One region of the Psychrobacillus psychrodurans genome, then DNA from elsewhere that is predicted to be linked to it. Evidence: riboswitches for the same ligand, from Rfam matches in the RefSeq annotation. Region 1 holds a riboswitch; each other region holds the start of a gene.
What was found. A riboswitch is a leader RNA that binds a small molecule or an ion and turns the genes downstream of it on or off. The one in region 1 is predicted to bind S-adenosylmethionine.

Region 1 (10,410 bases):
CTCACCCGACTAAAAAGGAAACAAACGAAATTTATGAGTGGATTGGTGACAGAGAAGAATATTTATCAGATCGCTTCGATAATGATAAAGTGAGTGCTATTATGGGAGATTGTTATTACTTCAATCATCGTGTAGATATTTGGCAAATGCATTTAGAAAGAGAATCAGCCAAATCGAAAAGACCAAGAGTTCAAACTGTTTTAGAAGGTTGGATGAATCCTGAAATAATCCTAGGAACTATCTTGAAAATAAGTAATAATAGTGCGGAAGTTGTGGATGTATTTTCTGAAGAAAAGGTAATGATAGAAATTCCAAATCCATTCGAAGGTGGAGTGGGAGATTTTATTTTTGGACATTTTCTATTAGATTCCAGGCAACAAGAACGGTACTATAAATTATTAAATTCTTTAATCGTATTCCCTGCGAAAGATGAAGCACTTGTTGAACGTGTGAAGGCTTTATATACCAACAGCAAGAGTGAATCAGTACTTGATTTTTATAATAATTATATTATTGAATGCTATGTAATTTTAGGAGATAAAGAAACTTCCATCGAGGAGCTATTTAGTGAAGAAGAGCTGGAGCTAATTTCTATTTTACATAGTAGTCTAGTAGAAATGGATACCAAGAGTGATAAGCTAATGTACATCTTTATCGAATATATTCAAAGAAAAGGTATTCCTAAGGGGATTAAAAAACCTACTGCGTTAGTGGCAGGGGCCTTGCAGTTTGGTATGCTAAATTCTATCATTTCATATATCTGGACAAAGAAAGAAATCTCATCGTTTTTAGAAGTTTCAACTACTACGGCTAACAAATATGAAGAATTATTCAAGGAGTTTTATGAGCATGAAATTTCAAAAGAAGAACTAACTCAGAATACTGTATTTGCCTTTGAAGTTGGAACAGATGCAAATCTAGTGGAATTTTCAAATTGGAAAATGGGTATGCATCTTAGCAAGGTTTCTATTAAAAATGAGAAAGAGATGAGTAGATATATAGATATTTATAAAGATAAAGATTATATACCAAAGGATGATAAAGAAGCTTCCCAAAAATATGCGTATGAAGCATATAGCTCCTCAGATTTGCTAAGAGAAAATTCAACTTCACTGGCTTATTTATTAGATAAACAAAATGTAGATGCAATTTTGTTAAAAGCTGATTATGTAGATATTGCAGAGAAAACTAATTTCTTTAAAGAAGCTATACGTATTGGAGAAAACCAGTTTGATCCAAATTTTGAATCTGTATGGGGGTATTTACCGAATAGACCTTATTTAAGAGCCTTGTTTAAATACGGATTATCGTGTTTTGAAATAATGAATTTTGAGAAAGCATTTGATTTGTTTAATAAGATTTTGCAGTTAAATCCAGCCGATCATCAAGGTGTCCGCTATCCAGCAGTTGCAACTTTGATCGCTTTAAACAGAATAGAGGAAGCAGAGAGTCTAATGAGCCATTACCAGGATTCAGATAATGCGTTTTTCAGCTGGTTCCGTTGGTCAATGGAGAAAAAGAAAAGCTTCTTCTCTAAGGAAACACAGAGAGCATATGAGTTGGCAATTGAAGATAATGCATACGTAGCAAACTATTATCGTATAAAAGTTCCCGCCTTACCATATCCCAATTCTCTTGCAATTACGCCCGATAGCCCGGAAGAAGCAAAAGTAATTTGGACACTATTGCAACCAATAATCTAGACCGATTGCACAGCGCAATCGGTCTTTTTGCTTGTAGAGCCCATAAAGTATTGGAAATAGCCCATAAACGACTCCCACAACATAGAAAACCTTATTATTACCCATAAATATTTGTATATAGACTATAAAAAATGCTTGATAGCCCTTAAACTATAACGCATAGCCAATAAAAGCACTACAACGACCCATTACAACAATTACTCATTCATAACTTTAGCGGATATTAATAATTGTACTTCATCTTCTGTGTATCCAAGCTCCGAAAGTATTTCTTTGTTATGCTGACCAAGTAGGGGAGCTGCAGTTCTGAATTGTCCTGGTGTCTCGGAAAATTTAGCTGGAAAACCTAGTGTTTTCATTGGACCTGCTATCGGATGTACATAATCTACTATCATTTCTCTTGATAGAATATGTTCATCATTCAATGTTTGGTCATACGAATAGATAGGTCCAGAAGGGACGCCACTTGAATCTAGTAAATCTAGCCAGTAGGAGGAGGGGTGTTCGCTTAAAACTTCCTCTATTTCTATTTCAAGTTCGCTAGCATTTTTTGCTCGAATACTATTTGTTAAAAATCGTTCGTCCGTGAGCCATTCCGGTTTATGGACGACGTGTAAACAAAATTTTTCCCACAGTTTCTGATTTCCTGCTCCAATAAGTATAAATCCATCTTGTGTTTTATAGCCTTGATATGGAGCAGAAACACGATGTGCTGTACCATTTCTTTGTGGTACTTCACCTTTGCCAAAATATGCTGCAGCTTCCCACACAGTCCATGCAAGACCAGAATCTACTAGGGAGACGTCGATATATTGTCCAGCACCTTTTTTTAACCGAAAAATATAGGCGGATAAAATAGATTGGATGGCGGTTTGTGCAGCTGCAATGTCGTGTATTGCAATGCCTACTTTGACAGGTTTTCCAGCTTTTTCTCCAGTCATATCAATCAGCCCTGAAAGTCCTTGAGCCATAATATCATAGCCACCTTTGTCTTTATATGGTCCTGTTTGGCCATAGCCGGAAATAGAACAATATATCAACGCCGGGTTTATAGCTTTCAGCGTATCATAATCAATTCCAAGTTTCTTCGTAACACCTGGTCGATAATTTTCGATAAAAACATCCGCATTTTTAATAAGTCTATATAATACTTCTAGTCCTTGTTTTGTTTTTAAATTAAGACATATCCCGCGTTTGTTACGATTTACCATCATATACATATAGCTTTCTTCGTTTATATATGGTCCCATACTTCTAGTGTCGTCACCACTTGGAAATTTTTCCACTTTAATAACTTCAGCACCCATATCCGCTAAAACCATTGTGCAATAGGGTCCAGCGAGAACCTGCGATAAATCAAGTACCTTCATACCTTTTAATGCTTGTTCCATCGTCTATCTACCACCTTATATTTTCCGTTAATCTTTTAAGAGCTGAAGATTTTTTACTTCCTCTAAATTACGAGCACCACTTAACGAAATCGAAACTCTAAACTCCTGTAGGAAGTTCTCTAATACACGTTCCACACCAATTTGGCCACCAGTAGCTAATCCCCATATGACGGGGCGACCAATACATACTGCAGTGGCTCCAAGTGCTAAAGCCTTTACTGCATCTGATCCTCTTCGAATTCCACTATCAAATAAAACAGGAATTCTCCCGTTTACAACTCGGATGACTTCTGGGAGGGCATCAATGCTAGCAATAACACCATCTAATTGGCGTCCTCCATGATTCGAGACGATTATTCCATCCATCCCTTTTTCAACAGCAAGTTTAGCGTCCTCTGGGTGAAGTATTCCTTTTATTAGGATTGGTAGAGTTGTATGCTCGCGTAACTCAGAAATATTCATCCAATTTAAAGTAGGGTGGTAGATATTTTCTAAAATATTATTTACGATAGTCTCTTGAGAATGATCGCTAAGTGAAGCCATGAATACTGGATCTGATGCATAATTTCCTTGTCCGAATCCGCGTTTCAATGGAGAGTATTGATTGCGAATATCTTCCTCTCGCCAACCAAGCATCGTAGTATCTATTGTTAATACAATTGCTTCATAGCCCGCTGCTTCTGCTCTTTTTACCATACTAAAGGAAACTTCTTTATTTTGAGAAGACCAATATAATTGGAACCATTTAGAACTACCATTTGTTTCTGCAGCAATTTCTTCAATAGAATAGCTGGATACCGTACTTTGAATATAAGAAAATCCGAATTTTGCTGCAGCTTTGGATACCGCTAATTCGCCATCTTCATGTGCAATTTTATTCACCCCGACGGGAGCAATGAGAAGGGGGTGGGGATATGTATAGCCTAGAATCGTGACTTCTGTATTTAAAGTAGATACATCCGTTAAAAAACGCGGGATGATAGAATACTTAAAAAAAGATTCTGTATTTTTTTTATATGTTTCTTCACCACCAGCAGAGGAACGAATGTATCCGAATGGGCCGGGTTCTAATATTTGTTTTGCTCCTTCTTCTAATTCTGCAAAGTTAATAGGATAATGGGAGTTTGCTCCAATATTTTTTAATAATAGATCATTCGTGGACATATGAAACACCTCTTATGTAAAATTTGGTTTTCTTTTTTCTAAGAATGCTTGGATGCCTTCTTTATAGTCATCGGAGCTGAAAGAATCTAAGATAAGTTCTTCAATTTGTTTTGTTTCTTCATTATCACCATCAATAATTGCTTGAATTACTTGTTTAATACCGTTATTGGCAACGGAAGACTTACGGATAATTTGATGAGCGAACTCATGACACTTTTCCTCTATCTCTTCCATCGGATAAATATAGTCAACTAAGCCAATTTCTTTTCCTTCTTCTGCTGTAATTAGTTTTGCAGTATACAATAATTCCTTTGTTTTTGTAATTCCGATAAGGTTAACTAACCGTTTTGTACTTACTAGGTTATAAATAATGCCGATGTTTGCAGCGGTTATGCCAAGCTTACTACCAGAAGATGCGAATCGGAAGTCACAGGAATTAGCAAGTTCTAATCCACCCCCAATGGCTAATGTCTTAATAAGGGCAATAGTAGGTTTGGGGAAACGATATAATTTTTCAATTGATTCAAGTGTTGCATCATTATAATCCTTTGCTTTTTGGGCAGAGAAACGATTTTTTAAAAACTCTGTAATATCTGCACCAGAGGAGAAAGCAGTTTCATCCGCACCTTTAAGGATTAACAATTTAACTTGCTGATCATTCTCTAAATCATTTAATATTTCACCGAGCTTTTTGAACATAGCTAGGGAGAAAGAGTTTTTCTTATCCACTCGGTTAAATACAAGTGTTGCGATTGATCCACTACGTTCAACATATAAAAGATTCGTCATAAGTTCGCCTCCTGCTAGTCTTTTTTAATATTTGCAGCAATACGATTTCCGATAGATTGAATACTTTGTACTAGGATGATTAAAATTACTACTGTCGCATACATTACATCAACTTCATAACGTAAATGTCCGAAACGATATGCCAAGTCACCTAAACCACCTGCACCAACCATACCTGCCATTGCTGTAGCACCGATTAAGCTGACAGTTGAAATGGTTAATCCTAAAACAATAGAAGGACGAGCTTCTCGAAGTAAAACATTCCAAATGATTGCGCGTGTACTAATACCCATAGCAGTATATGCCTCTATGACACCATTTTCCACTTCCAAAAGAGCAGATTCCATTAGTCTAGCAATATATGGAGCTGTATAAATTACTAATGGCACGATAACGCCTTGAACTCCAATAGTTGTTCCAACTATTAATCTTGTAAAAGGAATTATGAAAAATAGTAAAATGATAAAGGGAACAGAACGTACAATATTTATGATTAAATTAGTGATTTGATATATAAATTTGTTTTCTAATGCCTGGCCAGGTCTGGTCAGGACGATTAAAATACCTAATGGAATCCCGATTAATACTGAGAAAAATAGGGAGATACCCACCATTTGAAATGTTTGTACAACAGACTCACCAATAATCGGTAGCCATTGTTCTATAAATTGATCGATTCTACTCATGAGACTGTCCCTCCAGTTCTTCCGTTGCTACACCTTGAGAATCTAAATAGTGTATAGCATTTCTAACCTGGTCCTTGTCGCCAATTAAATGGACCACTATATTTCCGACAATGCCATTTTTAAGTTCGATAATATTGGCAGTTAATATGTTCGGTTTGACATTAAATTTTTGACTTACTTCAGCTAATAAAGGTTTTCCAGTGCTGTCCCCGACAAATGTTAAGCGAGTGACTGCACCCGTAACATTTAGCTGAGAAATTAAAGAAGTGGATAAATTACGCTGACTTATTGTATTTAAAAACTTTTTAGTAGTAGGGTGTGTAGGTTTAGTAAATAGATTAATAGCTGTATTTTGTTCAACAATTTCTCCATTTTCCATGACATACACATGATCACAAATTTTTTGAATGACATTCATTTCATGCGTGATTAAAAGTATAGTAATACCTAATTCTCGATTTATCTTTAGAAGCAAATCTAATATGGAATCAGTAGTTTCCGGATCCAGTGCGCTTGTTGCTTCATCACTAAGCAATACTTCGGGTTCCTGCGCTAGTGCACGGGCTATTGCGACACGCTGCTTTTGGCCACCAGATAACTGGTTTGGATAGTTTGTATGCTTGTCAGTTAATCCAACTATTTCTAAATATTGATCCACTCGTTTTTTTACTTGCGCTTTATTATATCCAAGTAGCTTAAGTGGAATGGCGATATTATCATAAACAGTTGCTGTTTTTAATAGATTAAATCCTTGAAATATCATACCAATTTTATTGCGGGTTTCACGCAATTTAGGGAGGGGAAGGGAAGTAAGTTCAACACCGTTAATAAAAACTTTGCCTTCCGTTGGCTGTTCGAGTAAATTTACGCATCGAATCAGTGTACTTTTACCAGCACCGCTATATCCAATGACTCCATGAATTTCTCCTTTATTAACCTGAATATTTACTTGGTTTACTGCCTTTACTATTCCACTCTTGCTTTTAAATTCTTTCGATACATTTTCTAACTCAATCATTTACTATCTTCCTTTCTAAAGAAAACGCTACCGAAGTCGGTAACGTTTTCAAGTCCATTATTCGTCCCAGCTAGCTAATACAGAACCTTTAAACTCTTCTTCGATAAACTTTCGTACTTCTTCCGATTGATATGCTTTTACAAATTTTTGAATCGTTGGATCATCTTTATTTTCCGCACGAACAACAACAAAGTTTACATAAGGTGAGTTAGAAGACTCTAATAATATAGAATCCTCTTTTGGGCTAATTCCTGCTTCAAGTGCAAAGTTTGTATTAATGGCAGCTGCATCTACTTCACTTAATTGTTTTGGTATTTGAGCAGCTTCTAGTTCAATAAATTCCAAGTTTTTTGGATTTTCTTCAATGTCATAAATACTAGCTGTTTCTCTTTTGTCTTCTTTAATTTTGATGTAGCCATGTTCTTCTAAAATGTATAGTGCACGCGCGCCATTCGTTGGATCATTTGGCAAACCAAAAGTTGCACCGTCTGGTAGATCATCAATTGACTTGTATTTTTCTGAATATACACCCATTGGATTTAAAATTGTTTTTCCTACTGGTACTAAGTCAGTACTGTGATCCTCGTTAAACGTGTCTAGGAAAGGTTCGTGTTGATAGCTATTCGCATCTAAATCACCTTCTGATAATGCAGTGTTAGGTAGAATATAATCAGAGAATACTTTAAGTTCTACTTCTAAACCATCTTTAGCTGCTACTTCTGCAGCTACTTCTACAATTTGTTCATGTGGTCCGGCAGTTACTCCTACTACTATTTTGTCTTCATTGATTGCTTTAGCTTCTGACGCAGCGTCAGACCCACAAGCTGCAAGAGTTCCAGTTAATAATACCGTTGATAATAAAAATCCAATCTTTTTCATTTGTCATTCCTCCGAATAATTATTAAGAACGTTGTATAAATATAAAAAGCCTCTCTTCCAGTAGAAAGAGAGGCGCATACATACGTTTGTCCTCTCTTATCTATCAAAACAAAATGTTTTGCAGGATTTAGCACCTTTCCATATACAAAAAATATATGGATGGTTGCCGAGCTTCATCGGGCCAGTCCCTCAGCTACTCTTGATAAGAGATATCAGCTATTAAGTTTTCCAACAGTTCATAAAATATAATTTACTACATCAAATTATTAAAGTCAACAGACTTTTTTTATAGTTGCATATATCATTCGAATTAGTTTATGTTTAATAACAATAAATAATTATACATAGGGAGTGTGTAAGCGTTGTCAAAAATTAGAGCAAATTATGCTGTAGGGCAGCTAGGGAAGATAGTGAGCGCACGTTTAATTTATGGAACTGATCTGCTGGAAGGGATAGAGGAATTGTGTAAAGTAAATGGAATTCAATCAGCTACAATTCTTAGTTGTTTTGGTAGTTTTCAAAGATGTGGATTTGTGTATTTAGTACCAAATGAAGATTCCCCTATAGGTGTAGGATACAATAATCTTGTGGTGAAAGAGGGGCCAATTGAGTTCTTGCAGGGTACAGGAGTTGTATGCCAAAGAGATGATCAATTTGAAACGCATTTCCACGGTACAATATGTGACCAAAATGGCAAAATTTTTGGTGGTCATTTTATTAAAGGTGAAAATCCTGTTATTACAGTAGACCTAGTGTTGGCAGAAACTGTTGATATGGAGTTTAAGAGACAGTTTGACGAAGAAACTGGAGCTAATCAGTTTTATCCTGTAGAAACAAATAAAGAAAAACCTAATCAGCTAAATAAATGAAAATTGCAGCCCTACATTAAAGGGCTGCAATTTTTTAAAATAAACTAAGCTTTCCAATGCGTGTAATTGCTTCTCTTAATCGATCTTCATCTACTAATAAACCCACGCGAACATACCCTTCGCCGTATCCACCAAACCCATTGCCAGCAGCAACTGCTACATCGGCTTCGTTCAAAAGTAAATCTGCAAAAGCTTCACTTGTAAAATTATCGGGAACAGGTAACCATGCGAAAAAGGAACCTTTTGGTGCATTCACCTGCCAACCAATACTGTTACAAGATTCAATAAGAGCATTTCGTCTGCCCTCATATAAATCCACTAATTCCTTTACACATTCTTGACTATCATTGAGTGCAACCGTTGCAGCATCCTGTATGGCAGGGAAGAGACTAACAAATAAGTGGTCTTGAATTATATTTATAGCTTCAATAATTTTAGCGTTCCCAACAGCAAAACCAACTCTCCAGCCAGCCATATTATACGTTTTGGACAATGTGTACATTTCAATACCTACGTCTTTTGCACCATCAGCTTGTAAGAAACTAATTGGCTTCTCTCCATCAAAACCTATTCCACCATATGCAAAATCATGGACAATGGCAATGTCCTTTTCTTTTGCCAACGAAACAGTTTCTTGGAAAAATTCTAAATTAGCGATAGCGCCAGTGGGGTTATTTGGATAGTTTAAGTACATAAGTTTAGCTTTTTGTTTTTGCTCCTCTGTTAAGGAACTGTAATCAGGAAGGAAATTATTTTCCTTGAGTAATGGCATCGTGTCAAACGCTACATTAGCAAGTCCTACCCCAGATAAATAATCAGGATAGCCTGGGTCAGGAAGTAGCATTAAATCATTTTCATTCATCAGTGCCAACGGGAGCTCTACTAAGCCAATTTTAGTGCCAAATAATATCGCTACTTCAGTTTCAGGGTCAATGTCAACATTATATTCTCGTTTATAGAAATTGGCTGCCGCTTTTTTAAATTCTCCAGTTCCACGAAATGGACTATACTTGTGGTTTAATGGATTGGCTGCCGCTTCCTGCAGTGCTTGTACAATATGCTCAGGAGTAGGCTGATCAGGATTACCTTGTCCAAGATTAATCACATCTCTACCTTCTAAAACTGCGTCTCCAACTTTTTTTACTAGTGTAGCAAAAAACTGTGAAGGTAGATTTTTTAAACGGTTTGAAAATTCCATGTTCGTAACCTCGTTTTCTAATAAGTTGCATTTGTTAGTCAAATCTTATAACCTTTTTATTATTATGTCTATAGGGGTGTCAAAAATGAGAATTGCATGTGTCCAATTAAATATAGCTTTTGGTAACCCAAAAGAAAATTTTAGAAAAGTAGAAGAAAAGATTCGGAAAGCAGCGATGTTAAATGCAGAAATCGTCGTACTGCCTGAAATGTGGAATACTGGTTATGACTTAACAAAACTTGATGTAACAGCTGATGTAAACGGAGAAGAAACTAGAAATCTCCTAACTCGGTTAGCTAGTGAGTTACATATTCATATTATTGGAGGCTCCGTTTCAACCCAAAAAAACAACCATTTCTTTAATACGATGTACGTAGTAAATAATATTGGAGAGCTGATTGCTGAATATGATAAAGCGCATTTGTTTAAATTAATGGATGAGCATCTATACTTAGAGGCAGGAACAAGCAAAAATATCTTCACGCTGAATGATGTCGAAATGGGGGGCGTTATCTGTTATGATTTACGTTTTCCAGAGTGGTTCCGTGCCCATTCATTGGCAGGAGCGAAAATTATTTTTGTACCTGCTCAATGGCCGGCTACTAGAGTTGATCATTGGAAAATATTATTACAAGCTCGGGCGATTGAAAATCAATGTTTCATCGTTGCAGTAAACCGGGTCGGAGAAGATCCTAACAATTCATTTAACGGAA
Region 2 (10,410 bases), 1.0 Mb from region 1:
ATACACCGATTGAACAAGAGACAAGTGTAATCGTACTCCCTGACAAGTGGATTGTTGCAAATAGAGGAATCGTAAAGTTTGTCACTTTAGCTGAAGCACCAGTTTGCTGAGCCTGCTTTAGGGTCACCGGAATAGTTGCAGCTGATGACTGTGTACCTAAAGCTGTAAAATAAGCTGGGGACATTGTTTTTAAGAGTTTCAAAGGGTTTTTCCCAGTTACCGTACCAGCTGCTGTATATTGTAATAAAAGCATGACAAGATGCAGCGCAATAATCATGACAAACACGACTCCAAAAACCGATAAAACCTTAGCCACTTGTCCACCGTACGCCATATTCATAAAGATTCCAAAAATATGTATTGGTAATAATGGGATAATAACATAAGAGATTACCTTCTCAATAATCTCGCTAAACTCTTCAAATGCATTTTGTAACGTGTTTCCTTTTAGTTTGGAAATCCCAATCCCCATAATGAATGAGAAAACTAATGCTGTCATTATATCCATCATCGGAGGTATCGGCATTTCAAATAAGCCCCCAATTAAAAATTCTTCCGGATTCTCTAACTTAACACTCTCTTTACCACCTATAAGCTTAGGCAGTAAATTTGAAGCGACAAAAAATGCTATCAGACCTGCTACAATGGTAGATAAATAGGCAATTCCCGTAGAAATACCAAGTAATCTACCAGAACCCTTTCCAAGCTTAGCTATCCCTGGAACGATAAACCCAATTATAATGAAAGGAACAATAAACCCTAAAAAGGCACTAAAAATACTATTAAAAGTAGCCATTATCTCTACCACTATTTTAGGGACAACTAGTCCCAATAAAACACCAGATACTATCGCTATCACTATTCGCGGCAATAAACCAAACCTCTTCATACTATGTCCTCCTCATATGCACAAATGTGTTATTAATAACATTTATACACTTTAGCACAGTCACTTATTAAAGTGAATAAGATTAGTAGTATACATAATATTCTATTAACATTTTTTTGAACTGTAGTTCGTGTAGTAAGTATTAGAGCCTTTTCCGTATTTTACTAAGTCAGAGCTTGATAGAATTCTTTTTGCTTCATACCTGTTGTTTAAAAGGAGAAACTCTCTACATTCTTTATTAGTAATAGTTTCTTTACAGAGCGAAAAATAAGTGGAAACTGCTTTTTTGTGTGCATATGAATTGTTTTCTTTACAAGTAGGACAATACCAAGTTCGGGCTATTTTCTGCATTCCAATAAATCCGCAGCTTTCACATTTTACTCCGAGCTTTAAATCTTTAAGTGAAATTGAGAAATGTTCGATAAGAGGAATGGATGGAGGCGAATAGGTACTTCTTAGAATAACTTCTTTTATTTTCTCCATTTCTTCTTGACTTAAGGTTGAACTATTTTCGGGGAAATGTCGTAGGTAGGAACGCATTTCATTCCTATACATTATTTTAACGCCGCTGACTGAATGTTTAACAAAACTATTACGAGACGCAAAGATTACTACACCATGAATTGGGACTGAAATATTATACTGGAGGAAGAACTGAGAAAGTTGATATTTATATTCATTCAACTGATTTGCGGGGCAAGGATATTTAGTTATTCTTCCATCCTCTTTTCGTTGGATAAGTTGTGATGGATTAGTTGAAAACTCTAATTCCCCAATGATGTTTTTTACTTCAAGAATTACTACTCCATATGGGGTTATTATTAGGAAGTCTAATTCAAATGCAAATTCCGCAAAGAGAAACACTTTGTGAAAAATATAACATTTATATGGAATTTTCATTTGCTCTAGCACTTTGTAAATAACCTCTTCACCATAATCTCCTGCTTTAATAGCACCTATCTCTTTTGAAATTCTTGTATATTGTGGATGTTGTGGAGAAAGTCTTTCTATTAAATCAGCCATTCTTGCTACATATTTTGAAGGGGAATACGGTTTAATTATCAAATTATCATCACCTCTTCAACACAATATCACGAATAGTTAGTCTTTTCTAGACTAAATTTTTTATTGTGCAGATTGGTGAATAAAGAATGCTTGAAAAGCGGTATTGACTCTTTTTAGTGCTCACTTTCTGCTGGACGGATACCAGAATGGCTCGAGCACTTTGACTACTCGAGCGGGCGGTTGCGACTTCTTCTTGGGCTTTCGTCCTACCCCCGGGCGGATAGCAGGATGGCTCGAGCGCTTAAAATACTCGAGCGGGCGGTTGCGACTTCCTCTTGGGCGTTCGTCCTACCCCCGGGCGGATAGTAGGATGGTTCGGGCGCTTAATATACTCAAGCGGGCGGTTGCGACTTCTTCTCGGGCGTTCGTCCTCACCCGGGCGGATAGCAGGATGGCTCGGGCTCTTAAAATACTCGAGCGGGCGGTTGCGACTTCCTCTTGGGCTTTAGCCATTCGCCCGCACAAAAAAACAGACACCCGAAGATGTCTGTTTCCTCAAATAATATTATTATTTTACGGGTACTACCGATCCGCCCCACTCGCTTAGGATGAAGTCTTGAATTTCTTCAGATTTCAATGCTTCTACTAATGCTTTAATCTCTTTATTGTCTTCATCACCTGAGTTTACAGCAATGATATTCACATATGGAGATTCAGAGTCTTCAATTGCAATAGAGTCTTCTAATGGATTGATACCAGCGTCTATTGCGTAGTTAGAGTTGATTAATACTGCATCGCCTTCTTCATTCTCATATAACTGAACCATCAGAGCAGATTCATAGTTAGCGTCAAATTCAAGATTTTTAGGATTTTCAACGATGTCTTTCACTTCAGCTTTTGTTTTGTCAACACCATCTGCTAATTTAATAAGACCTTTTGCTTCTAACATAGCAAGAATACGTCCGTGATCTGCAACAGAGTTACTCATTAGAATTGTTGCACCTTCTGGTAGCTCTTCAATAGAACCGTATTTTTTAGAATATAAACCGATTGGTTCGATATGTATACCGCCTGCATTAGCGAAGTCATATCCAAAATCAGCTTTTTGTGATTCAAAGTAAGGGATATGTTGGAAATAATTCGCATCCAAGTCACCTGAATCTAAATCTTTGTTTGGTAATACATAATCTTGATACGTTTCTACAACAAGTTCAATTCCTTGTTCTTCAAGAATTGGTTTAACTTCTTCTAATATAACTGCATGAGGTACGTTCGATGCACCTATTACAAGTTTACTACCCTCTTCTTCTCCGCACGCTGCAAGTGTTAATGCACTCACTGATAATAAAGCTCCAGCTAATAACTTCTTCATTTTCAAATCTCTCCCTTTTTACCTATGATTTCTATGTGATCGAGTACTCTCGTTTACACCTATTATCGTTTATCTATTTTTGTAGTAATTAAATCGCCTATCCACTGAATTATAAATACCATGATTAATATTAGTATTGTGGCAACAAGTGTTACATCTGTTCTACCTCTTTGGAATCCATCTAAGAATGCTAGCGTTCCTAGTCCCCCAGCACCTATAATACCGGCCATAGCTGTATAACCAACTAGTGAAATTCCCGTAACCGTAATCCCTGATACTAATGCGGGCATAGATTCTGGCAGTAGAACCTTCCAAATAACAGTAGAAGTTTTAGCGCCCATCGATTTAGCTGCTTCTAGTACTCCTTTATCAATTTCTCGTAGAGCTATCAACACCATACGAGCGTAAAATGGAGCAGCTCCAATAACTAAAGCTGGGAATGCAGCATTTGGCCCACGCATTGTTCCAACTAAAAACTTCGTTAATGGGATTAATAAAATAATCAAAATAATAAATGGAATGGAACGGAATATATTAACGAAAGCACCTGTTAACCAGTTTGCTAACTTGTTCGCCCATGCTTGATGAGGACTAGTTAAGAAAAGTAAAAGACCGAGCACTAGCCCAATAATTGCTGTCAGTATAGTAGATACTGCAGTCATATATAATGTTTCAACGGTTGCTTCCCACATTTTTGGCCAATCAACATTAGGAAATAAATCATTAATCATTGTTGATCACCTCTGTATTTACTTTTTGTTCATGTATATAGCGGATGGCCTCATCCACCAATAATGCATCTCCTTCTAGTTGAAGGATTAAGGTACCAAATGCGCCATTTTGTGTATGCGAAATATTACCTTGAACAATATTGACTTCTAAATCAAATTGCTTAATAAGTCTAGACAATATTGGTTGTTCTGTTTGCTCTCCAACAAATACTAGCTTTATCAGCTTGCCATTTGGATATAGCTCTTTTAAATGCTGTATTGTTTGTATTGCTTTATTGGAATCACTGACTTGCGAGACAAAACGTTTCGTAATAGGTTGTTGCGGGTTTTGGAATACATCTAGTACTTTTCCTTCTTCTACCACATGACCTTTTTCCATTACTGCAACACGACCGCAAATCTTTTGAATAACCTGCATCTCGTGGGTAATCAATACAATTGTCAGCCCTAATTTTTCATTGATACTAACTAATAAGTCTAAAATTGAGTCCGTAGTTTCTGGATCTAACGCAGAGGTCGCTTCATCGCAGAGAAGCACTTCTGGACGATTGGCTAATGCCCGTGCAATTCCGACACGTTGTTTTTGTCCTCCTGATAGCTGTGAAGGATAATAATGTCCGCGACCTTCTAAACCAACTAAATCAATTAGTTCCTCTACTCTTGAAGAACGTTGTGCTTGTGGAACACCAGCAATTTCTAATGGAAAAGCAATATTTTCCGCAACCGTTCTTGACCATAACAGATTAAAGTGTTGGAAAATCATACTTACCTTTTGTCTTACTTGACGAAGCTTCACTTCATTTATCTTTGTAATATCTTGATTGTTGACGATAATTTGACCCGAAGTTGGCTTTTCTAATCCATTCAATAATCGAATAAGTGTACTCTTTCCTGCACCACTGTATCCAATGATGCCGAAAATTTCACCTTTCTTTATGTCAAGATTCACCTCTTCAACTGCAACGATTGTACCTTGTTTCGTGCTAAATTTTTTCGAAACATTATTTAAACTAATCATGGGAACCTTGCCACCTTTCTACGAAATGCTCAATTGCCTATCTATCTTCAAGAAATATTGTATGAATTTTTAATCCTGCATTTTAAAACTACTCAATGAGTCAACAGTTACTATGTAAATACATATACTTCCCATTTCTATCTAAAAAAACCCTCCTGCAAAAGAGCAGAAGGGTTTTAAGTTATTTATTTTAATAACGTTCATCCATTCTCTCATTTCCCAAAGCAATAGCTTTGCGTGATTTGGCACCATTTCATTTACATGACGGTTGCCGGGCTTCATAGGGCACTTCCCTCCACCACTCTTAATAAGAGTAACACTATTTAATTTGTTGGTATATCGAATATTATCACACGACTACTTGCTCGTCAATACTTTTTATTGTCTCTAATATAAATGGAACTGCTTGAAATGCATATATCTTTTTATGTACAGTTCCACCTTTAGCGATTATCAGACATGGTACGCTTTCAATATAATAATCCATTGCAAAATTCTCTAGATAGTTAATATTTGCTTGGCCAATTGAAAAAGGCATCATCTCTTGTACAACTTGCATCATTTTACTTGCAACTTGGCATGTTCCACATAAGGGTGTATAAATATAGAACATTGTAAGCTGACCACTGTTCTTATGGTCGTTCCACTGTTCAAGTGTCCATTCATTCACATTACATCATCCTAAAGTAAATATTGTCTCTTCACTTTTATATTAACACTTTTTAATATGGATGCCAAAACTTTGAACGGTGTAGTCGCCACTTCACAATACATTGGATTGGTATATAGATGAATAGCTTCAGGGTATTCTTTCCTGACGATGGAGCGAATTTGCTCACCTGATCTATCCGCATCTAAAAACGCATAAATAGGAATACCGTCGTAAGGACTTAAAATCTCTTCTAGCTTTACATTGGATATCGTTCCGTTTGTACAAATAATTTCTGTTGATTCATCAAGTAATTTTAAAAGCTTTAATTTATCTGATCTTCCCTCAACTATAATTATTTTTTCACTAAAGACAATAGCCATTCAGCATCTCTCCCAACTATGCCCTTTCCAATATTATATGAAAAAAACGCCGACATTAAGCGGCGTTTTCATAATTATTCTGAAATTAATTCTTCGTATTTTTCTGGAGAAAGTAAACCATCGACTTCCGTTACATCAGCTGGCTCTACAACAATCATCCATGCATTTTCATAAGGGGATTCGTTTACATATTCAGGGTTATCTTCTAATTCTGTATTTACATCTACTACTTTACCGCTTATTGGTGCATACAGTTCAGATACAGTTTTTACAGACTCTACACTACCAAATGGATCTCCTGCTTTAATATCATCTCCGACTTGTGGAAGCTCGACAAACACGATATCTCCAAGCTCTGATTGTGCAAATTCAGTAATACCGATACGGATATTTCCGCCTTCAGTCTTTACCCATTCGTGCTCTGCTGAGTATTTTAAATCTTTAGGTGCGTTCATATATATACCCCTCTCCATTAATAATACATTCATCTACTATATTCACATATTTTTATAGTAAAAACAAGTGACTTTAAGAAGTCTTCCAAACATCCTCAAACTGTTGTTCCTTGAAGCCTAGCGTTAATTTTTCACCATCAAAAACAACTGGACGTTTAATAAGCATTCCATCAGAAGCAAGCAAGGCTAATTGCTCATCTTCTGACATTGTTGGAAGCTTGTCTTTTAGACCAAGTTCACGATATTTCATACCAGAAGTATTAAAGAATTTTTTGAGTTCTAAGCCACTTACTTCGAACATTTTTTGAAGCAAATCTTTAGTTGGGGGATTTTCAGCTATATGGTTGTCTATGTATTCTATATCATTGTCCTTTAACCATTTGCTCGCTTTTCTACACGTTGTACATTTAGGATAGCCATAATATTGAATAGTCATGTTGTACCACCTTTTTCTTTTTATCATACATAATAGTGTAAGAGATGAGCAATCATTTTGAACAGTGAAATGTTTTTATACAATGAATTATAATTCATAAAAAGATATTAAATAATTAAATCTGAACATTAGGTTATGACCACTAGATCCATATCACACATCTAAATTAAGAAAAGCCTGGCAAAATGACGCCAAGTCCTCTTTCAACAAAAACCTAGATATGCAGTTGACCTTCGCTTCGCTCCGTCCAGGGTCTTCTGCTCGCGCTGTCCCACTGGAGTCGCAGTCGCCGCCCGAAGCGGAAGTCAACACTAGAGAAAAGCTACAAACTATTCCTAAAGTAAGCTCACGGAGGTGCAATTTTGTGAGCTATTCACTTCTTTCTAGTGCAAATACTCACTATTTCTCTTTATTTCCACTAGTGTAAAAGAAAACCTACTTTACTTTCCTCCTCTATTATTGGATCCACACATTTCTAATGCAAATGCGATTACAATAGTTTGATCCATCTCTAAAATTTGACCAATCTTATCATCTAAGAGATAAGCTGTGCTCAATCTTCTAATGAAGTACTTCACACTGCTTGATTGTAGTGCAAGGTGGCGACTCCAGCGGGAATAGCGCGAGCTGAAAGCCCCTCAGAAACGTAGTGACGAGGAGATTGAAGCCGTGCCCGCGGAAAGCGTCCACCTAGAACGGAAATCAGAGTAGTTCTCACTATTTAAAATGCTTTTATGAAATTGATTCAAAAGGATATTAAAATAGTGAAACTCAAAAATTTGGTTATGCTTATTTAAAGGTTAGGAATACTAGATCCATATCATACATGCAAATGTAAAAGCCGATTCATTAAGAACCGGCTTTTACATGTATTTCATTAAAGAACGTATTTTTCTGCTTCGATTAGTTTAACGGATGCTTCACGTTTTTTCTCAATAACATTGTATGGTGTGTAGCGTGTTAATTTACGTAATGCGGAAATCATCATACGTTGATTATCCCCATCTACAGATGCAATTAGTGTCTCTTTTGCTGCCTGTTCGATTTCAATAAAAGCTTCTTGTGTGAAGATTTGTGTATAAAGAAGTTTTTGTGCTGCTTTTTCTTCTCCATCACGTCCAATTGCTTTTTCTGTACGTAGAACTGCTGATTCCATTGCAAATAAGTTATTTGCTATGTTAGCGATGTTCACTAGTACTTCTTGTTCTGCCTCTAGTTTTGTACCAAAACGTTGTGCAGCAAGACCAGCAACTAGAATACCAATTTTCTTCGCATTAGCTACTAATACTTTTTCTTGTGCAAGAGCTTCCGTACCAACCTCTTCTGGCATCATCATTAATAGCTCTTCTTGTAAGCCTTGAGCCTTTTGAAGAAGTGGTAATTCACCTTTCATCGCTTTTTTCAGGAATGTTCCTGGAACGATTAGGCGGTTAATTTCATTTGTTCCTTCGAAAATACGGTTAATACGCGAATCACGGTAAATACGCTCTACTTCATACTCTTGCATAAATCCATAACCACCATGTAATTGAACAGCTTCATCAACGATATAATCTAGAACCTCAGATCCTACTACTTTGTTGATAGAACATTCAATTGCATATTCAGCGATTGAAGCAGCAATTGCTTTGCCGTCTTTTTGCTCTTCTGCACTCAATTGACTCATACGCTCTTCAAAATAACCAACAGTACGGTATATTAAACTTTCAGTTGCATACAATTTAGATGCCATAGTAGCCAGTTTGTTTTTCGTTAAATTAAAGGAAGAGATTGGTGTCTTAAATTGTTGACGCTGATTTGTATAAGAAATTGCTAATTCTAATGCGCGTTTAGATCCACCAATTGTACCTACCCCTAATTTATAACGACCAATATTTAAGATATTGAATGCGATAATATGACCGCGACCGACTTCCCCTAATAGGTTTTCTACAGGAACTTGAGCGTCCTCTAGGATTAGTGTACGAGTAGAAGAAGACTTAATCCCCATTTTCTTCTCTTCTGCCCCAACAGAAACTCCAGGGAATGTTTTTTCTACGATAAATGCAGTGAATTTGTCTCCATCTACTTTAGCGTAAACAACAAATACATCTGCAAATCCAGCATTTGTAATCCATTGTTTTTCACCGTTTAATACATAGTGTGTACCTTCTGCATTTAATTTCGCAGTAGTTTTTGCTCCTAATGCATCTGACCCTGAACCTGGCTCAGTTAATGCATAGGCAGAAATTTTTTCACCTGATGCTGAGTTTGGAAGATATTTTTGTTTCTGCTCTTCATTACCAAAAAGAACGATTGGTAATGTACCAATTCCTACATGAGCACCGTGTGTTATAGAAAAACCACCAGCTACAGACATTTTTTCTGCAATAAGTGCAGAGGAAACTTTGTCTAAGCCAATTCCGCCGTACTCTTCAGGAATATCAGCTGCAAGTAAGCCAAGGTCTCCCGCTTCTTTTAATAAACGTACAGAGTGGTCAAATTCATGATGTTCCAAGTTTTCTACTACTGGAAGTACCGAATTTTTTACATACTCTTCCGTCGTTTTCGCAATCATCTTTTGCTCATCATTAAAATCCTCTGGTGTAAATATGCGACTTGCGTCTAAGTCTTCAACTAAAAATGCTCCGCCTTTAATTGCATCTTTTAATTCGTTCATGTATATTCCCCCTAGTTTATATTTTTTTTAAAGTAATTCGAACACTCCAGCAGCTCCCATTCCACCACCGATACACATTGTAACAACTCCAAATTGCTTTCCTTGACGTCTCAATTCACTCATCATTTTCAATGATAAGATAGTTCCCGTAGCTCCAAGTGGGTGGCCTAATGCAATTGCTCCACCGTTTACATTCACCTTTTCCATATCTATACCTAAGTGACGAACAACTTGAATAGATTGAGAAGCAAATGCTTCATTGATTTCCCAAAGATCAATGTCTTCGATTGATAATCCTGCAAGTTTTAATGCTTTTGGTACCGCTACAATTGGTCCGATTCCCATTACCTCTGGTGGTACTCCCCCAACTGCAAATGAACGGAATTTGGCTAGCGGCTTTAATCCTTGTGCTTCTGCAACTTCACGATCCATGATTAATACAGCACCTGCTCCATCTGAAGTTTGTGAAGCATTACCTGCTGTTACTGATCCGCGAACATTGAATGCAGGACGTAACTTAGCAAGTGTTTCTACTGTAGTTCCTACACGTACACCTTCATCCATTTCAAACATGAATTTTTTCTGCTGTGCTTTATTGTTTTCGTCTACAAAATGCTTTATAACTTCTACTGGGACAATATCATCATTGAACTTTCCTGCTGCAATTGCGGCTGCTGCTCGTTCATGTGATCTTACTGCAAATGCATCCTGATCTTCACGACTAATACTATACTTAGTTGCCACTTGTTCAGCTGTGTGGCCCATTCCCATGTAGTATTGAGGGGCTGTTTGTGCTAGATGTGCGTTCGGACG
Region 3 (10,410 bases), 1.9 Mb from region 1:
AGAAAAACTTACATTTACAGCATTGTTTTATTATTGGACAGCCAATCAATAAAAATGAATAATACCGCTATGATTTCCGCTACCATCAATTAAGTGAGTTTTAATAAAAATTAAAGCAAGTCTCTATGAAAGCGCGATGAATATGAAGAATCATTTAAAGACACAACTATTAAATTTCTGCACATTAAGGTTTTGAATGAATAAAGCGTTTTGGAAAAATTATCCCTTTCGCAAGTAATAGACAGTAAACCGCAAGTAAATATAGACTTAGAGCAAGTAAACTATTCTTGACTGCAAGTAAGCCAGAGATGGAAGGAAGTAAACAATAGGTGAGAGCAAGTAAAAATAAATAGTTAAATTATTCATGAAAAAAAGAAGGTATAGCAAAACGTCTGTCCAAAGCTCTTCGAAAACAATAGAAATAGATTTTGATCTTAAAGGACCGAGCGTCTTTTGTCAGTTTTTCTTATATTAGTCTTTAAACAAGTTAAACCACCCTTTGTACTTGAACCAAACAAGCATTGAAACAGCAATGAGAGCGATAGCGCCCAACACTACAAAATAACTATATTTCCACTCAAGCTCGGGCATGTTCTTGAAGTTCATTCCATATACTCCCACGATAAACGTTAAGGGGATGAAAACGGTTGATACAATCGTTAGTATCATCATAATACGGTTCATCCGACTAGAATTTATCGACATATGACTATCCCGGATATCGGCGGTCAGTTCCCGGTTCGATTCAATCATCTCTGTCAGTCGTATTAAATGATCGTAAATGTCTGCAAAGTAGGTGTGCTCTGTTTGTTGTAAATTCATTCGTTCTGAATTTAAAATTCGATAGAGTAAATCTCTCATAGGAATAACTGTACGTCTTAAACGTAGCAAATCTCCTCGAAGATCGAACACCAAATCCATAGAAAAATGGCGCATATCATAAGTGAGCTTATCTTCTACAGCATTTAAATAGTCTTCAATTTTGTAGACAATCGGAAAATAGGCATCCACCACTTTATCGACTATATGATAAGTTGCATGGATAGCACCTCTATCCCAGCCTTGTGGATTTTGTCTAATACGCTCTCGTGCCTGCTCCATTTCATGCATTGGATGGAAATGAAATGACACTACATAATCCTGACCTACAAATATATCTAACTCTTCTGCCTCTAATGTCTCCTCGTTAAGCGTGTGTAAAACAAAGAAGTTGTATCCATCATAATAATCTACCTTAGGTCGCTGCAGTCTTTGTAGACAGTCTTCAATAGCGAGTGGGTGAAAATGAAAAAAAGAACTAAGTATAAGCTCCTCTTCCTTGGAGGGCTCACCAATATCAATCCAGTACCATTCAAACTTTTTTTGTTTTATATCCTCTAATGGAAAGTCACTTACTATATCATGATCGGTCGTTATACCAATCGTGCGAATCATAGGAATCCCTCACTTTCATCACAATCTCTATTCTTATTAAATTAAAATGTATAACCTTTTATTCAGTGTCTGTCTAGCTCCAACGCTTTTCTAGGTTTCCATAGACGCTTGCACTTTTCTTATTATCTCATAGTCTCCCTGTTATAATGAATCTAAAACAAAGGAGAGGGTAGTATGGAAAAAAATAATTATGAGGCCTTAATCCCGAATCGTATATTTGTAGGAGGCGTAGATGGGGTTGAACCTCTATTAGCTAATGAACAAATAGATATTATTTTCGACCTAAGGGTTGCATCTAAAGATCATCCTGCTGAAAATTTAAAGGTACATCAACCGATTTTGGATGGACAAAACGAACAGGTTGATTCAATTAAAGCTGGTATCCATGAAGTCGTTCAAGCATATAACCAGGGTAAAAATGTCTACTTTCACTGTAATTCAGGTGGTGGAAGAGCAGGGACAATGGCTGTTGCCACTTTGATGGAGTTAAATCTAGCAGAAACAGTAGAAGAAGCAGAAGAAATGGCCAAAGCAATTCGATCAAAGATAAACCTAAAAGAGGACCAACGAGATTCATTAAAAAGAATATATTCTAAATAAATCAAAAATTATTGTTGACTTATATAATTTCTATTTGTATACTAGGCATTAATCAAATAAAACAACTTTCTTATCAAGAGAGGTGGAGGGACTTGGCCCTATGATACCTCAGCAACAGGCAATTATGTACTGTGCTAATTCCAGAAGCGTTAGCTTGAAGATAAGAAGAGAATAATCACTGGTGACGTGTAAACCTCTTCTTGTTTCTAAGAAGGGGTTTTATTTGATTTAAACTATAAAAATAGGGGGAGAAATCAAATATGTCATCGGAATTATTAAAAGCCTTCAACACTTTAAAAGAAAAACAGTGGGTAGATTTAACACACATATTCGGAGCAAACTCACCACATTTTTCAGCTTTTAAGGCAGCTGAAATAGACACGTTGTTTAATCATGACGATGGATTTTTTGCACAAAGCTTTCAATTTGCAGGGCAATATGGCACGCATATAGACGCACCAATTCATTTTGTTAGAGATTCTCGTTACTTAGAAGAACTGGAATTAAAAGAACTCGTATTACCATTAGTTGTCATTGACCAGTCTAAGGAAGCTGCTGAGGATAATGATTTTACTTTATCAGTGGATGATATTTTAACATTTGAAAAAGCACATGGAAAAATCGAAGAAGGCTCATTTGTCGCACTTCGTACTGATTGGAGTAAACGTTGGCCAGACGAAAAAGCATTTAATAATAAAGATACAGATGGTAATAATCACGTACCAGGATGGGGAATAGAAGCGTTAAAATTCTTATTCCAAGAAAGAAAGGTTAAAGCTATAGGACATGAAACATTTGACACTGATTCAAGTGTGGATTATCTAAAAAATGGAGCATTACATGGGGAATATTACGTGCTTGAACAAGATACTTACCAAATAGAGCTATTAACGAACTTAGATAAGCTCCCTGCAAAAGGAGCTATTATATTCAATATCGTTCCAAAACCAGAGAAAGCCTCTGGATTCCCAGTACGATCATTTGCTATTTTACCATAAAAGGAGATGGATAAATTGACAGTTAAAACAGCTATTCAAGCACCATTTAGAGCAGACCATGTAGGAAGTTTGTTAAGGCCAGAAAGTTTATTAACCGCGAGAAAAGAATACAAGGAGGGAACAATTACTAGAGAACAATTAAAAGCAGTTGAAACTAAAGAAATTCAAAGAATCGTTAATAAGCAAATCGAGGTAGGTCTAGAGCTTGTGACAGATGGAGAGTTTCGTCGCGACTGGTGGCATTTAGACTTCCTAGAGCATTTAAATGGTTTTGAAGGGTATGTACCCGAAAAAGGGTATATATTTGAAGGGATAGAAACAGAGAAATACGAAGTTCGCAATATCGGCAAGATCTCTTTCAACCCAAATCATCCATTTATCCAAGACTTTATTGATTTTAATGAGATTGTAGCTGGTCGTGCAGTTGCCAAACAAACTATCCCAAGTCCTAACCAATTGTTCCATCCTGGAATACGAGATGAGAAAGTCTATCCAGATGTAGAAGAATTTGCAAAGGATGTAATTGCGGCTTATCAAGAAACTATACAAGCCTTTTATAAGGCAGGAGTTAGATATTTACAAATAGACGATGTTTATATTGCAGGTCTGTCTTCTCCAGATATTCCATATAAAGAAGGAGAAAGAGAATACTTAATAGATCTCGCTCTAAGGGTCGTCAATGGTATCCTAGAAAGTAAACCAGCAGACTTAGTAGTCACGACACATCTATGTCGTGGAAACTATCAATCCACTTGGGCTTTTGGTGGAAGCTATGCTTTGATAGCTCCGACATTATTTGCAAAAGAAAAAGTGGATGGATTCTTCTTAGAATACGATGATGATCGTTCTGGAGATTTTCAGCCCCTTGCTCATATACCAAAAGGAGGAGCAAAAGTAGTTTTAGGTATTTTCACCTCTAAAACAGGTGAATTAGAAAACAAGGACAACATTCTTGCTCGAATTGAAGAAGCAACTCAATATGTACCATTAGAGCAACTAAGTATTAGTGCTCAATGCGGCTTTGCTTCCACCCATCACGGTAATAAGCTTACCGAAGAACAACAATGGGAAAAACTAAAATATATTGTTGATATCTCTAAAGAAGTTTGGGGTTAAACTGTGTAACATCTCGATTACATTTCATACTCATTTGTTGAAGACTGTAAACGAGTAAAATATAACTTTCTTTTTCGCATCTCATTTGATAATGGGAAAGAAAGTAACTTAACAAAAATGCCAAGGGAATAAAACCCTTGGCATTTTTGTTATTTTTTTATTTTCATTGCTTTTGCTTCTGCTTTTAATGCCTTCAAAAGCGAAATAATCATTAGTAGCATTACAAACGAAAATGGTAAGGCAGCAATAATTATTGTATTTTGCAATGCATCCAACCCATTAACGGATAACAATATAATTGCAATTACAGATAGTGCAAATCCCCAAGCAAGCTTTACTTTGTTCGGTGGTGTCAGTGATCCATTTGTCGACTGCATACCAAGAACGAAAGTAGCAGAATCTGCTGAAGTAATGAAAAAGGAACTAATTAATATAACTGCAAATACAGAAATAACGGTAGAGAGGGGCATCAGGTTAAACATTTCAAAAATCGTCAATTCGGTCGAGGCTTGAGCTAGGTCGCCAACTCCTCTTTTTTGAAAGTCGATTGCTGTCGTACCAAAAGCCGAAAACCAAAAGGCTCCTAGTATAGTAGGAGCTACAAGAACACCTGTGACAAACTCGCGAATCGTGCGCCCTTTAGAAACTCGAGCGATGAACATACTAACAAATGGTGCCCAAGAAATCCACCATGCCCAATAGAAGATAGTCCAGTTATTAAGCCATTCACGATGTCCAGCATTTAATGGAGATGTTCGGAAGCTCATTTGTACGATATTTGCCAAATAGCCCCCAAAAGAATCCGTTAACATATCAAAAATTAATAATGTTGGTCCAAGTATAATGACAAACCCAAGTAAAGCAAGAGCCAATATCAAATTCGTATTGGATAAATATTTTATCCCTTTACTTAATCCTGACCAAGCGGACATTACGAAAAGAACAGTGACAACCGCTATAATGATAATTTGAGACATAATCCCAATTTTAAAGCCGAATAAGTAATTTAACCCTCCGTTAATTTGAACTGCACCGAATCCGAGAGAAGTAGCAACACCGAAAGCTGTAGCGAAAACAGCTAGCACATCCACGAGTGTTCCCCAAGGGCCTTCCATCTTTTTGCCGAAAATCGGCTTCAATGTAGAAGAGATTAAGCCTGGTTCCCCTTTACGGAACTGAAAGTAAGCAAGAGACAGGGCAACTACTCCATACATTGCCCAAACATGGAATCCCCAGTGGAAGAAAGTTTGGCGGAGTGATTCTTTAAAAGCTGCACTAGTATTTGGCTCTGTTGTCGCAGGATCGATGGCATAATGTGATAAAGGTTCGGCAGCACCATAAAAGACAAGCCCAATTCCCATACCGGCAGAAAATAGCATAGCAATCCAAGTAATAGTTGAAAACTGTGGACGATCTGTATCTTTTCCGAGTCGAATTTTTCCGTATGGACTAAAGATGAAGAAAATGCTTAATGCTAGCATAAACGTCATAAGTATCATGTAGTACCAACCAAATGACGAAGCAACAAAAGTCTTAATAGTTGTGGTAATAGCCTCAAAACTTGCGGGAGCTAAAGCCCCGTAACCGACAGCTAAAACTATTAAACTCATTGTAATATAAAATACCTTTGATAATTTTTTCATGTTTCCCCCTACATAATTAAAGTTAAACAGTTAACTATACTATAAAATGATATCAAATCAACCAATACACTTTGTCCCGATTCTTTTAAGTATTTCCATTTTAGATGATATTGAAACTTCTATTTCGTAATGAAAGCTAAAAAAGCAATTTTTATTTTTAACTCAATGGAGATGTTTGTCTAGTTTGCTTGCTGTCCTCTTGCATTTACTAATAGTAGTGCAAGAAGGAGGTGAATTAACCATGAATCAACATCGTCAACCCTGTTCCTGTAATTCCTGTCATCAAACGCAGTGGCATCAACCAGCTGCGCAACCAGTTGTTTGTCCCCCGCAATACCGAGTGCGTGATTCGTTCTCACCAAGAATGCAACCTGTTATCCACCCAATTGTAAATGTGAATAGAGAACATATCGTAAACGTCCCTCAACATTTTTATACAGTGACCAACCAAAATGTAATGGCACCTGGAAGCCAACAGGCATTTCCTATGCAACAAGGACAGTTTCCACAACAATCTTTTGGTCAGCCATTTGGACAACAGTTTGGGCAACAACAATTCGGACAGCAACAGTTCTTCCCAGGTCAGAATAGATAATTCATCGATATTGTAGTTTTTTCTACGTTATTTAGAAAGTACGAGCAAATGCCTTTTGTAAAAAGTGCATTTGCTTTTTTTATTTAACTTACTAAAAGCCTTCCATTTTCTTTAAAAGTATTCGCATAAAATAATATCTATGTATTTAGATATATTGTAATTTTCAGTATATTTTGATAAAGTTTATAATTATTTCGGTTTCCAAAAAGAAAAATAGAATGATATGGGGGAGTAATATGAAGCTATTTTTATCAGTCGATATGGAAGGGATTACTGGTTTACCAGACTATACGTTTGTAGAGTCTAATAAGCATAATTACGAACGGGCGAGACGTATAATGACCCAGGAAGCTAATGCAATTGTAGAAGGTGCTATATCAAAAGGTATAAAAGAAATATTAGTCAATGACAGTCATTCTAAGATGAATAATCTTCTCGTAGAAGAATTACATCCAGATGCATCCTTAATTACAGGAGATTTTAAGCCTTATTCAATGGTGCATTCGCTAGACGAAACGTATTTAGGAGCAGTGTTCGCTGGTTATCATTCGCGTGCTGGACAACCGGGTGTCATGAGTCACTCGATGATTTTTGGGGTTCGGAATATGTACATAAATGATGTAGTGGTTGGAGAACTTGGATTAAATGCTTATGTAGCAGGCTATTATGGGGTGCCTGTTATTATGGTGGCAGGAGACGACGGTGCGTGTAGGGAAGCGCAAGATCTTTTACCCGGTGTAGTAACTGCAGTGATGAAAGAGTCTATTTCTCGTTCAGCTGTAAAAACGTTACACCCTCTAAAATCACATGCCTTGCTTAAAGAAAAAGTAGCCGAGGCTATTGAAAAACGAGAGCAAATAAAGCCTCTAACACCACCTGAAAACCCGATATTACGAGTCGAATTTGTTAACTACGGTCAAGCGGAGTGGGCAGCTTTAATGCCAGGTTGTGAAATTATAGAAGGGACTACAACGGTGAAGTTTAAAGCTAAAGATATATTAGAGGCTTACCGAGCAATGCTTGTTATGGTGGAATTAGCGTTACAAGCTAAATTCTGTTAAGGGGGATTTTGGATGCAGAAATATATTATTAAGCGTTTTCTCATGATGATTGCAACGATTTTAATCATCGCGACATTGACTTTCGTATTGATGCACTTAATACCGGGTTCTCCATTTGAAGGAGAGCGGACGACTAATCCTACTATTCAAGCAAACTTAGAAAAGTTTTATAAATTAGATGAACCACTTCATGTTCAATATTTAAGCTATTTAAAATCTATTGTCACATTTGACTTTGGTCCTTCGATTAAAAAACCAAATGAATCTGTAAATGATTTGTTGGCACGAGGATTTCCAATCTCCTTTGAACTTGGGATGGTTACTATTTTAGTAGCTTTGCTATCAGGAATAATACTAGGAACGATTGCTGCTCTTCGACATAATGGTCTAATAGATTATTTTGCTATGACATTTGCAGTTATTGGTATATCTGTTCCTAACTTCGTCCTTGCTACATTACTTATCCAACAACTTGCCGTGACTTGGGACTTGCTTCCGGCGGCAACCTGGTCTAGTCCGTTACATATGATATTGCCCGTAATAGCTCTGGCAACAGGGCCTACAGCTATCATTGCTCGTTTAACTAGATCTAGTATGTTAGAGGTGCTAACACAGGATTATATAAAAATGGCTCGTGCAAAAGGATTATCACCAGTAAGGATAATTATCCGCCATGCATTAAGAAATGCACTTATGCCAGTAGTGACTATTTTGGGGACTATGCTTGCGGGAATACTAACAGGAACTTTTGTAATCGAGCGTATTTTTGCTATTCCAGGAATGGGCAAATATTTCGTAGAGAGTATTAATAACCGAGATTATCCAGTAATAATGGGGACAACTGTGTTTTATAGCGCTTTTCTGGTGTTCATGCTTTTCATTGTAGATATTGTCTATGGATTACTGGACCCACGTATAAAATTACACCGTAAGGAGGGGGATGCCTAATGACAAATTCACAAGAAGTAGTGTCCCCTCAGCATGTTAAAGATGAATGGTTTCGACCTCTTCCGAAGAAGCAGGGCAGTGCAGAAATAGTTGTTAGACCCTCATTATCCTATTGGAAGGATGCTTGGCGCCGTTTACGAAAAAATAAATTGGCGATGGGAGGATTAATCTTTCTTATTTTACTAATGCTTTTCGCGGTATTTGGTCCTATTTTTTCTCCCTATTCAGTTACAGCTACTGATTACCCTAGTCAAAATCAGCCTCCATCCGCAGCTCATTGGTTTGGTACAGATGAAGCAGGACGAGATGTATTTACAAGAACCTGGTACGGTGCCCGTATTTCCATATTTGTTGGAGTGATGGCTGCACTAATTGATTTCTTTATTGGCATTATTTACGGCGGTATTAGTGGATATAAAGGTGGACGCACAGATTCCTTCATGATGCGTGTGGTAGAAGTGCTTTATGGATTACCACATTTGTTAGTAGTCATACTACTGATGGTTATAATGGGTGCAAGTTTGACGACCATTATTGTTGCTCTTACAGTAACTGGATGGGTAGGGATGGCTCGAATTGTACGAGGACAGGTATTACAAATAAAAAATTATGAATTCGTCACAGCGTCCAAATCGTTTGGTGCGAAGAGCTCTAGAATTATACGGAAAAACTTATTACCGAATACGATGGGTCCTATTATAGTTCAGATGACACTTACAGTTCCGAGTGCTATTTTTGCAGAAGCATTTCTAAGTTTTTTAGGCTTAGGGATAGCGGCCCCATTTGCGAGCTGGGGTGTAATGGCAAATGATGCGCTTCCTGTTATTTTATCTGGTCATTGGTGGCGTTTATTCTTCCCTGCATTATTTATTTCTTTAACAATGTTTGCATTTAATGTGCTAGGGGATGGACTGCAGGATGCTCTAGATCCGAAGCTTAGGAGGTAGATTGGATGAATGAACATCAATTAGATCATGCAAAGGAACAAATAAAAGAGCGAGTTGATGAAGTAGATAAATCTCTTCCAGTAGGTACCTATGGGGTGCAAAAGAATAGAAAGAAGTCAAAGAAAGTTAGGTCAGATGTAAAAGTACTACAGGTAAATAATCTTCAGGTTTCTTTTCGAACATATGGTGGAGAGGTTGAAGCGGTTAGAGGGGTTAGTTTCGATTTACATCAAGGGGAAACACTTGCAATAGTGGGTGAATCGGGATGTGGAAAAAGCGTTACTTCTAATGCGATTATGGGGTTAATACCAAAGCCTGCTGGAATTATTAAGAATGGCCGTGTTCTATTTAAAGGGAAAGAATTGACGAATATGTCGAAGCCCCAACTGCGGAAAATTCAAGGCGTTGATATTTCAATGATTTTCCAAGATCCAATGACTGCACTAAACCCAACTCTCACGATAGGGGAGCAGTTAACTGAAGGACTTCGGACACATAAAAAAGTAAGTAAACAGGATGCAAAGCAAAAAGCAATAGAAATGTTGGAATTAGTAGGGATACCTAATCCTACAGAACGTTTAAAGCAATTTCCTCATCAATTTTCTGGTGGAATGCGTCAACGAATCGTAATTGCCATTGCGCTAATTTGTGAACCTGAGCTATTGATTGCAGATGAACCAACAACAGCACTGGATGTAACGATCCAAGCACAAATTTTAGAACTCTTTGAGGAGATTCAGCAAAAAACAGATATATCGATTATTTTAATTACTCATGATCTAGGAGTCGTTGCAAAAATAGCTGATCGAATAGCAGTAATGTATGCAGGGAAAATAGTAGAAATTGGTGATAAGCGTGCAATATTTTACACACCAGAGCATCCATATACTAAAGGACTTTTAAATTCAGTACCACGTCTGGATTTGGTTGAAGAAGAGCTACAGCCAATTGAAGGAACACCACCAGATTTATTTTCGCCACCGCAAGGATGTCCTTTCACGGCTAGATGTCCGTATGCGATGGAAGTATGCGATCATGTATATCCTTCTACGACAACAAAATCTGATA

Region 2: it holds a riboswitch for S-adenosylmethionine, as region 1 does, so the genes downstream of both, ACQCPR_RS13595 (methionine ABC transporter ATP-binding protein) here and ACQCPR_RS08325 (MetQ/NlpA family ABC transporter substrate-binding protein) in region 1, are expected to answer to the same signal.
Region 3: it holds a riboswitch for S-adenosylmethionine, as region 1 does, so the genes downstream of both, ACQCPR_RS19330 (cyclase family protein) here and ACQCPR_RS08325 (MetQ/NlpA family ABC transporter substrate-binding protein) in region 1, are expected to answer to the same signal.

The regions. Positions count from the first base shown of each region.
Region 1 covers NZ_CP189791.1:1,762,855-1,773,264, forward strand. Annotated here, with positions in the region: gene ACQCPR_RS08295 (SEC-C metal-binding domain-containing protein) at 1-1,703, shown strand, start outside; gene ACQCPR_RS08300 (CaiB/BaiF CoA transferase family protein) at 1,901-3,094, opposite strand; gene ACQCPR_RS08305 (alpha-hydroxy-acid oxidizing protein) at 3,122-4,258, opposite strand; gene ACQCPR_RS08310 (enoyl-CoA hydratase/isomerase family protein) at 4,271-5,047, opposite strand; gene ACQCPR_RS08315 (methionine ABC transporter permease) at 5,062-5,733, opposite strand; gene ACQCPR_RS08320 (methionine ABC transporter ATP-binding protein) at 5,726-6,751, opposite strand; gene ACQCPR_RS08325 (MetQ/NlpA family ABC transporter substrate-binding protein) at 6,809-7,630, opposite strand; SAM riboswitch class I at 7,724-7,839, opposite strand; gene ACQCPR_RS08330 (PPC domain-containing DNA-binding protein) at 7,993-8,499, shown strand; gene ACQCPR_RS08335 (pyridoxal phosphate-dependent aminotransferase) at 8,534-9,697, opposite strand; gene ACQCPR_RS08340 (carbon-nitrogen family hydrolase) at 9,783-10,410, shown strand, end outside.
Region 2 covers NZ_CP189791.1:2,768,920-2,779,329, forward strand. Annotated here, with positions in the region: gene ACQCPR_RS13575 (dicarboxylate/amino acid:cation symporter) at 1-889, opposite strand, end outside; gene ACQCPR_RS13580 (nuclease-related domain-containing protein) at 995-1,954, opposite strand; gene ACQCPR_RS13585 (MetQ/NlpA family ABC transporter substrate-binding protein) at 2,463-3,266, opposite strand; gene ACQCPR_RS13590 (methionine ABC transporter permease) at 3,329-3,997, opposite strand; gene ACQCPR_RS13595 (methionine ABC transporter ATP-binding protein) at 3,990-5,015, opposite strand; SAM riboswitch class I at 5,225-5,329, opposite strand; gene ACQCPR_RS13600 (thioredoxin family protein) at 5,365-5,685, opposite strand; gene ACQCPR_RS13605 (toprim domain-containing protein) at 5,697-6,047, opposite strand; gene gcvH (glycine cleavage system protein GcvH) at 6,122-6,502, opposite strand; gene ACQCPR_RS13615 (arsenate reductase family protein) at 6,576-6,938, opposite strand; gene ACQCPR_RS13620 (acyl-CoA dehydrogenase family protein) at 7,816-9,597, opposite strand; gene ACQCPR_RS13625 (acetyl-CoA C-acetyltransferase) at 9,625-10,410, opposite strand, start outside.
Region 3 covers NZ_CP189791.1:3,880,022-3,890,431, reverse strand. Annotated here, with positions in the region: gene ACQCPR_RS19345 (hypothetical protein) at 1-52, shown strand, start outside; gene corA (magnesium/cobalt transporter CorA) at 472-1,434, opposite strand; gene ACQCPR_RS19335 (protein-tyrosine phosphatase family protein) at 1,609-2,034, shown strand; SAM riboswitch class I at 2,102-2,201, shown strand; gene ACQCPR_RS19330 (cyclase family protein) at 2,295-3,032, shown strand; gene ACQCPR_RS19325 (5-methyltetrahydropteroyltriglutamate--homocysteine S-methyltransferase) at 3,048-4,148, shown strand; gene ACQCPR_RS19320 (glycine betaine uptake BCCT transporter) at 4,298-5,791, opposite strand; gene ACQCPR_RS19315 (hypothetical protein) at 6,033-6,386, shown strand; gene ACQCPR_RS19310 (M55 family metallopeptidase) at 6,623-7,447, shown strand; gene ACQCPR_RS19305 (ABC transporter permease) at 7,460-8,395, shown strand; gene ACQCPR_RS19300 (ABC transporter permease) at 8,395-9,342, shown strand; gene ACQCPR_RS19295 (ABC transporter ATP-binding protein) at 9,348-10,410, shown strand, end outside.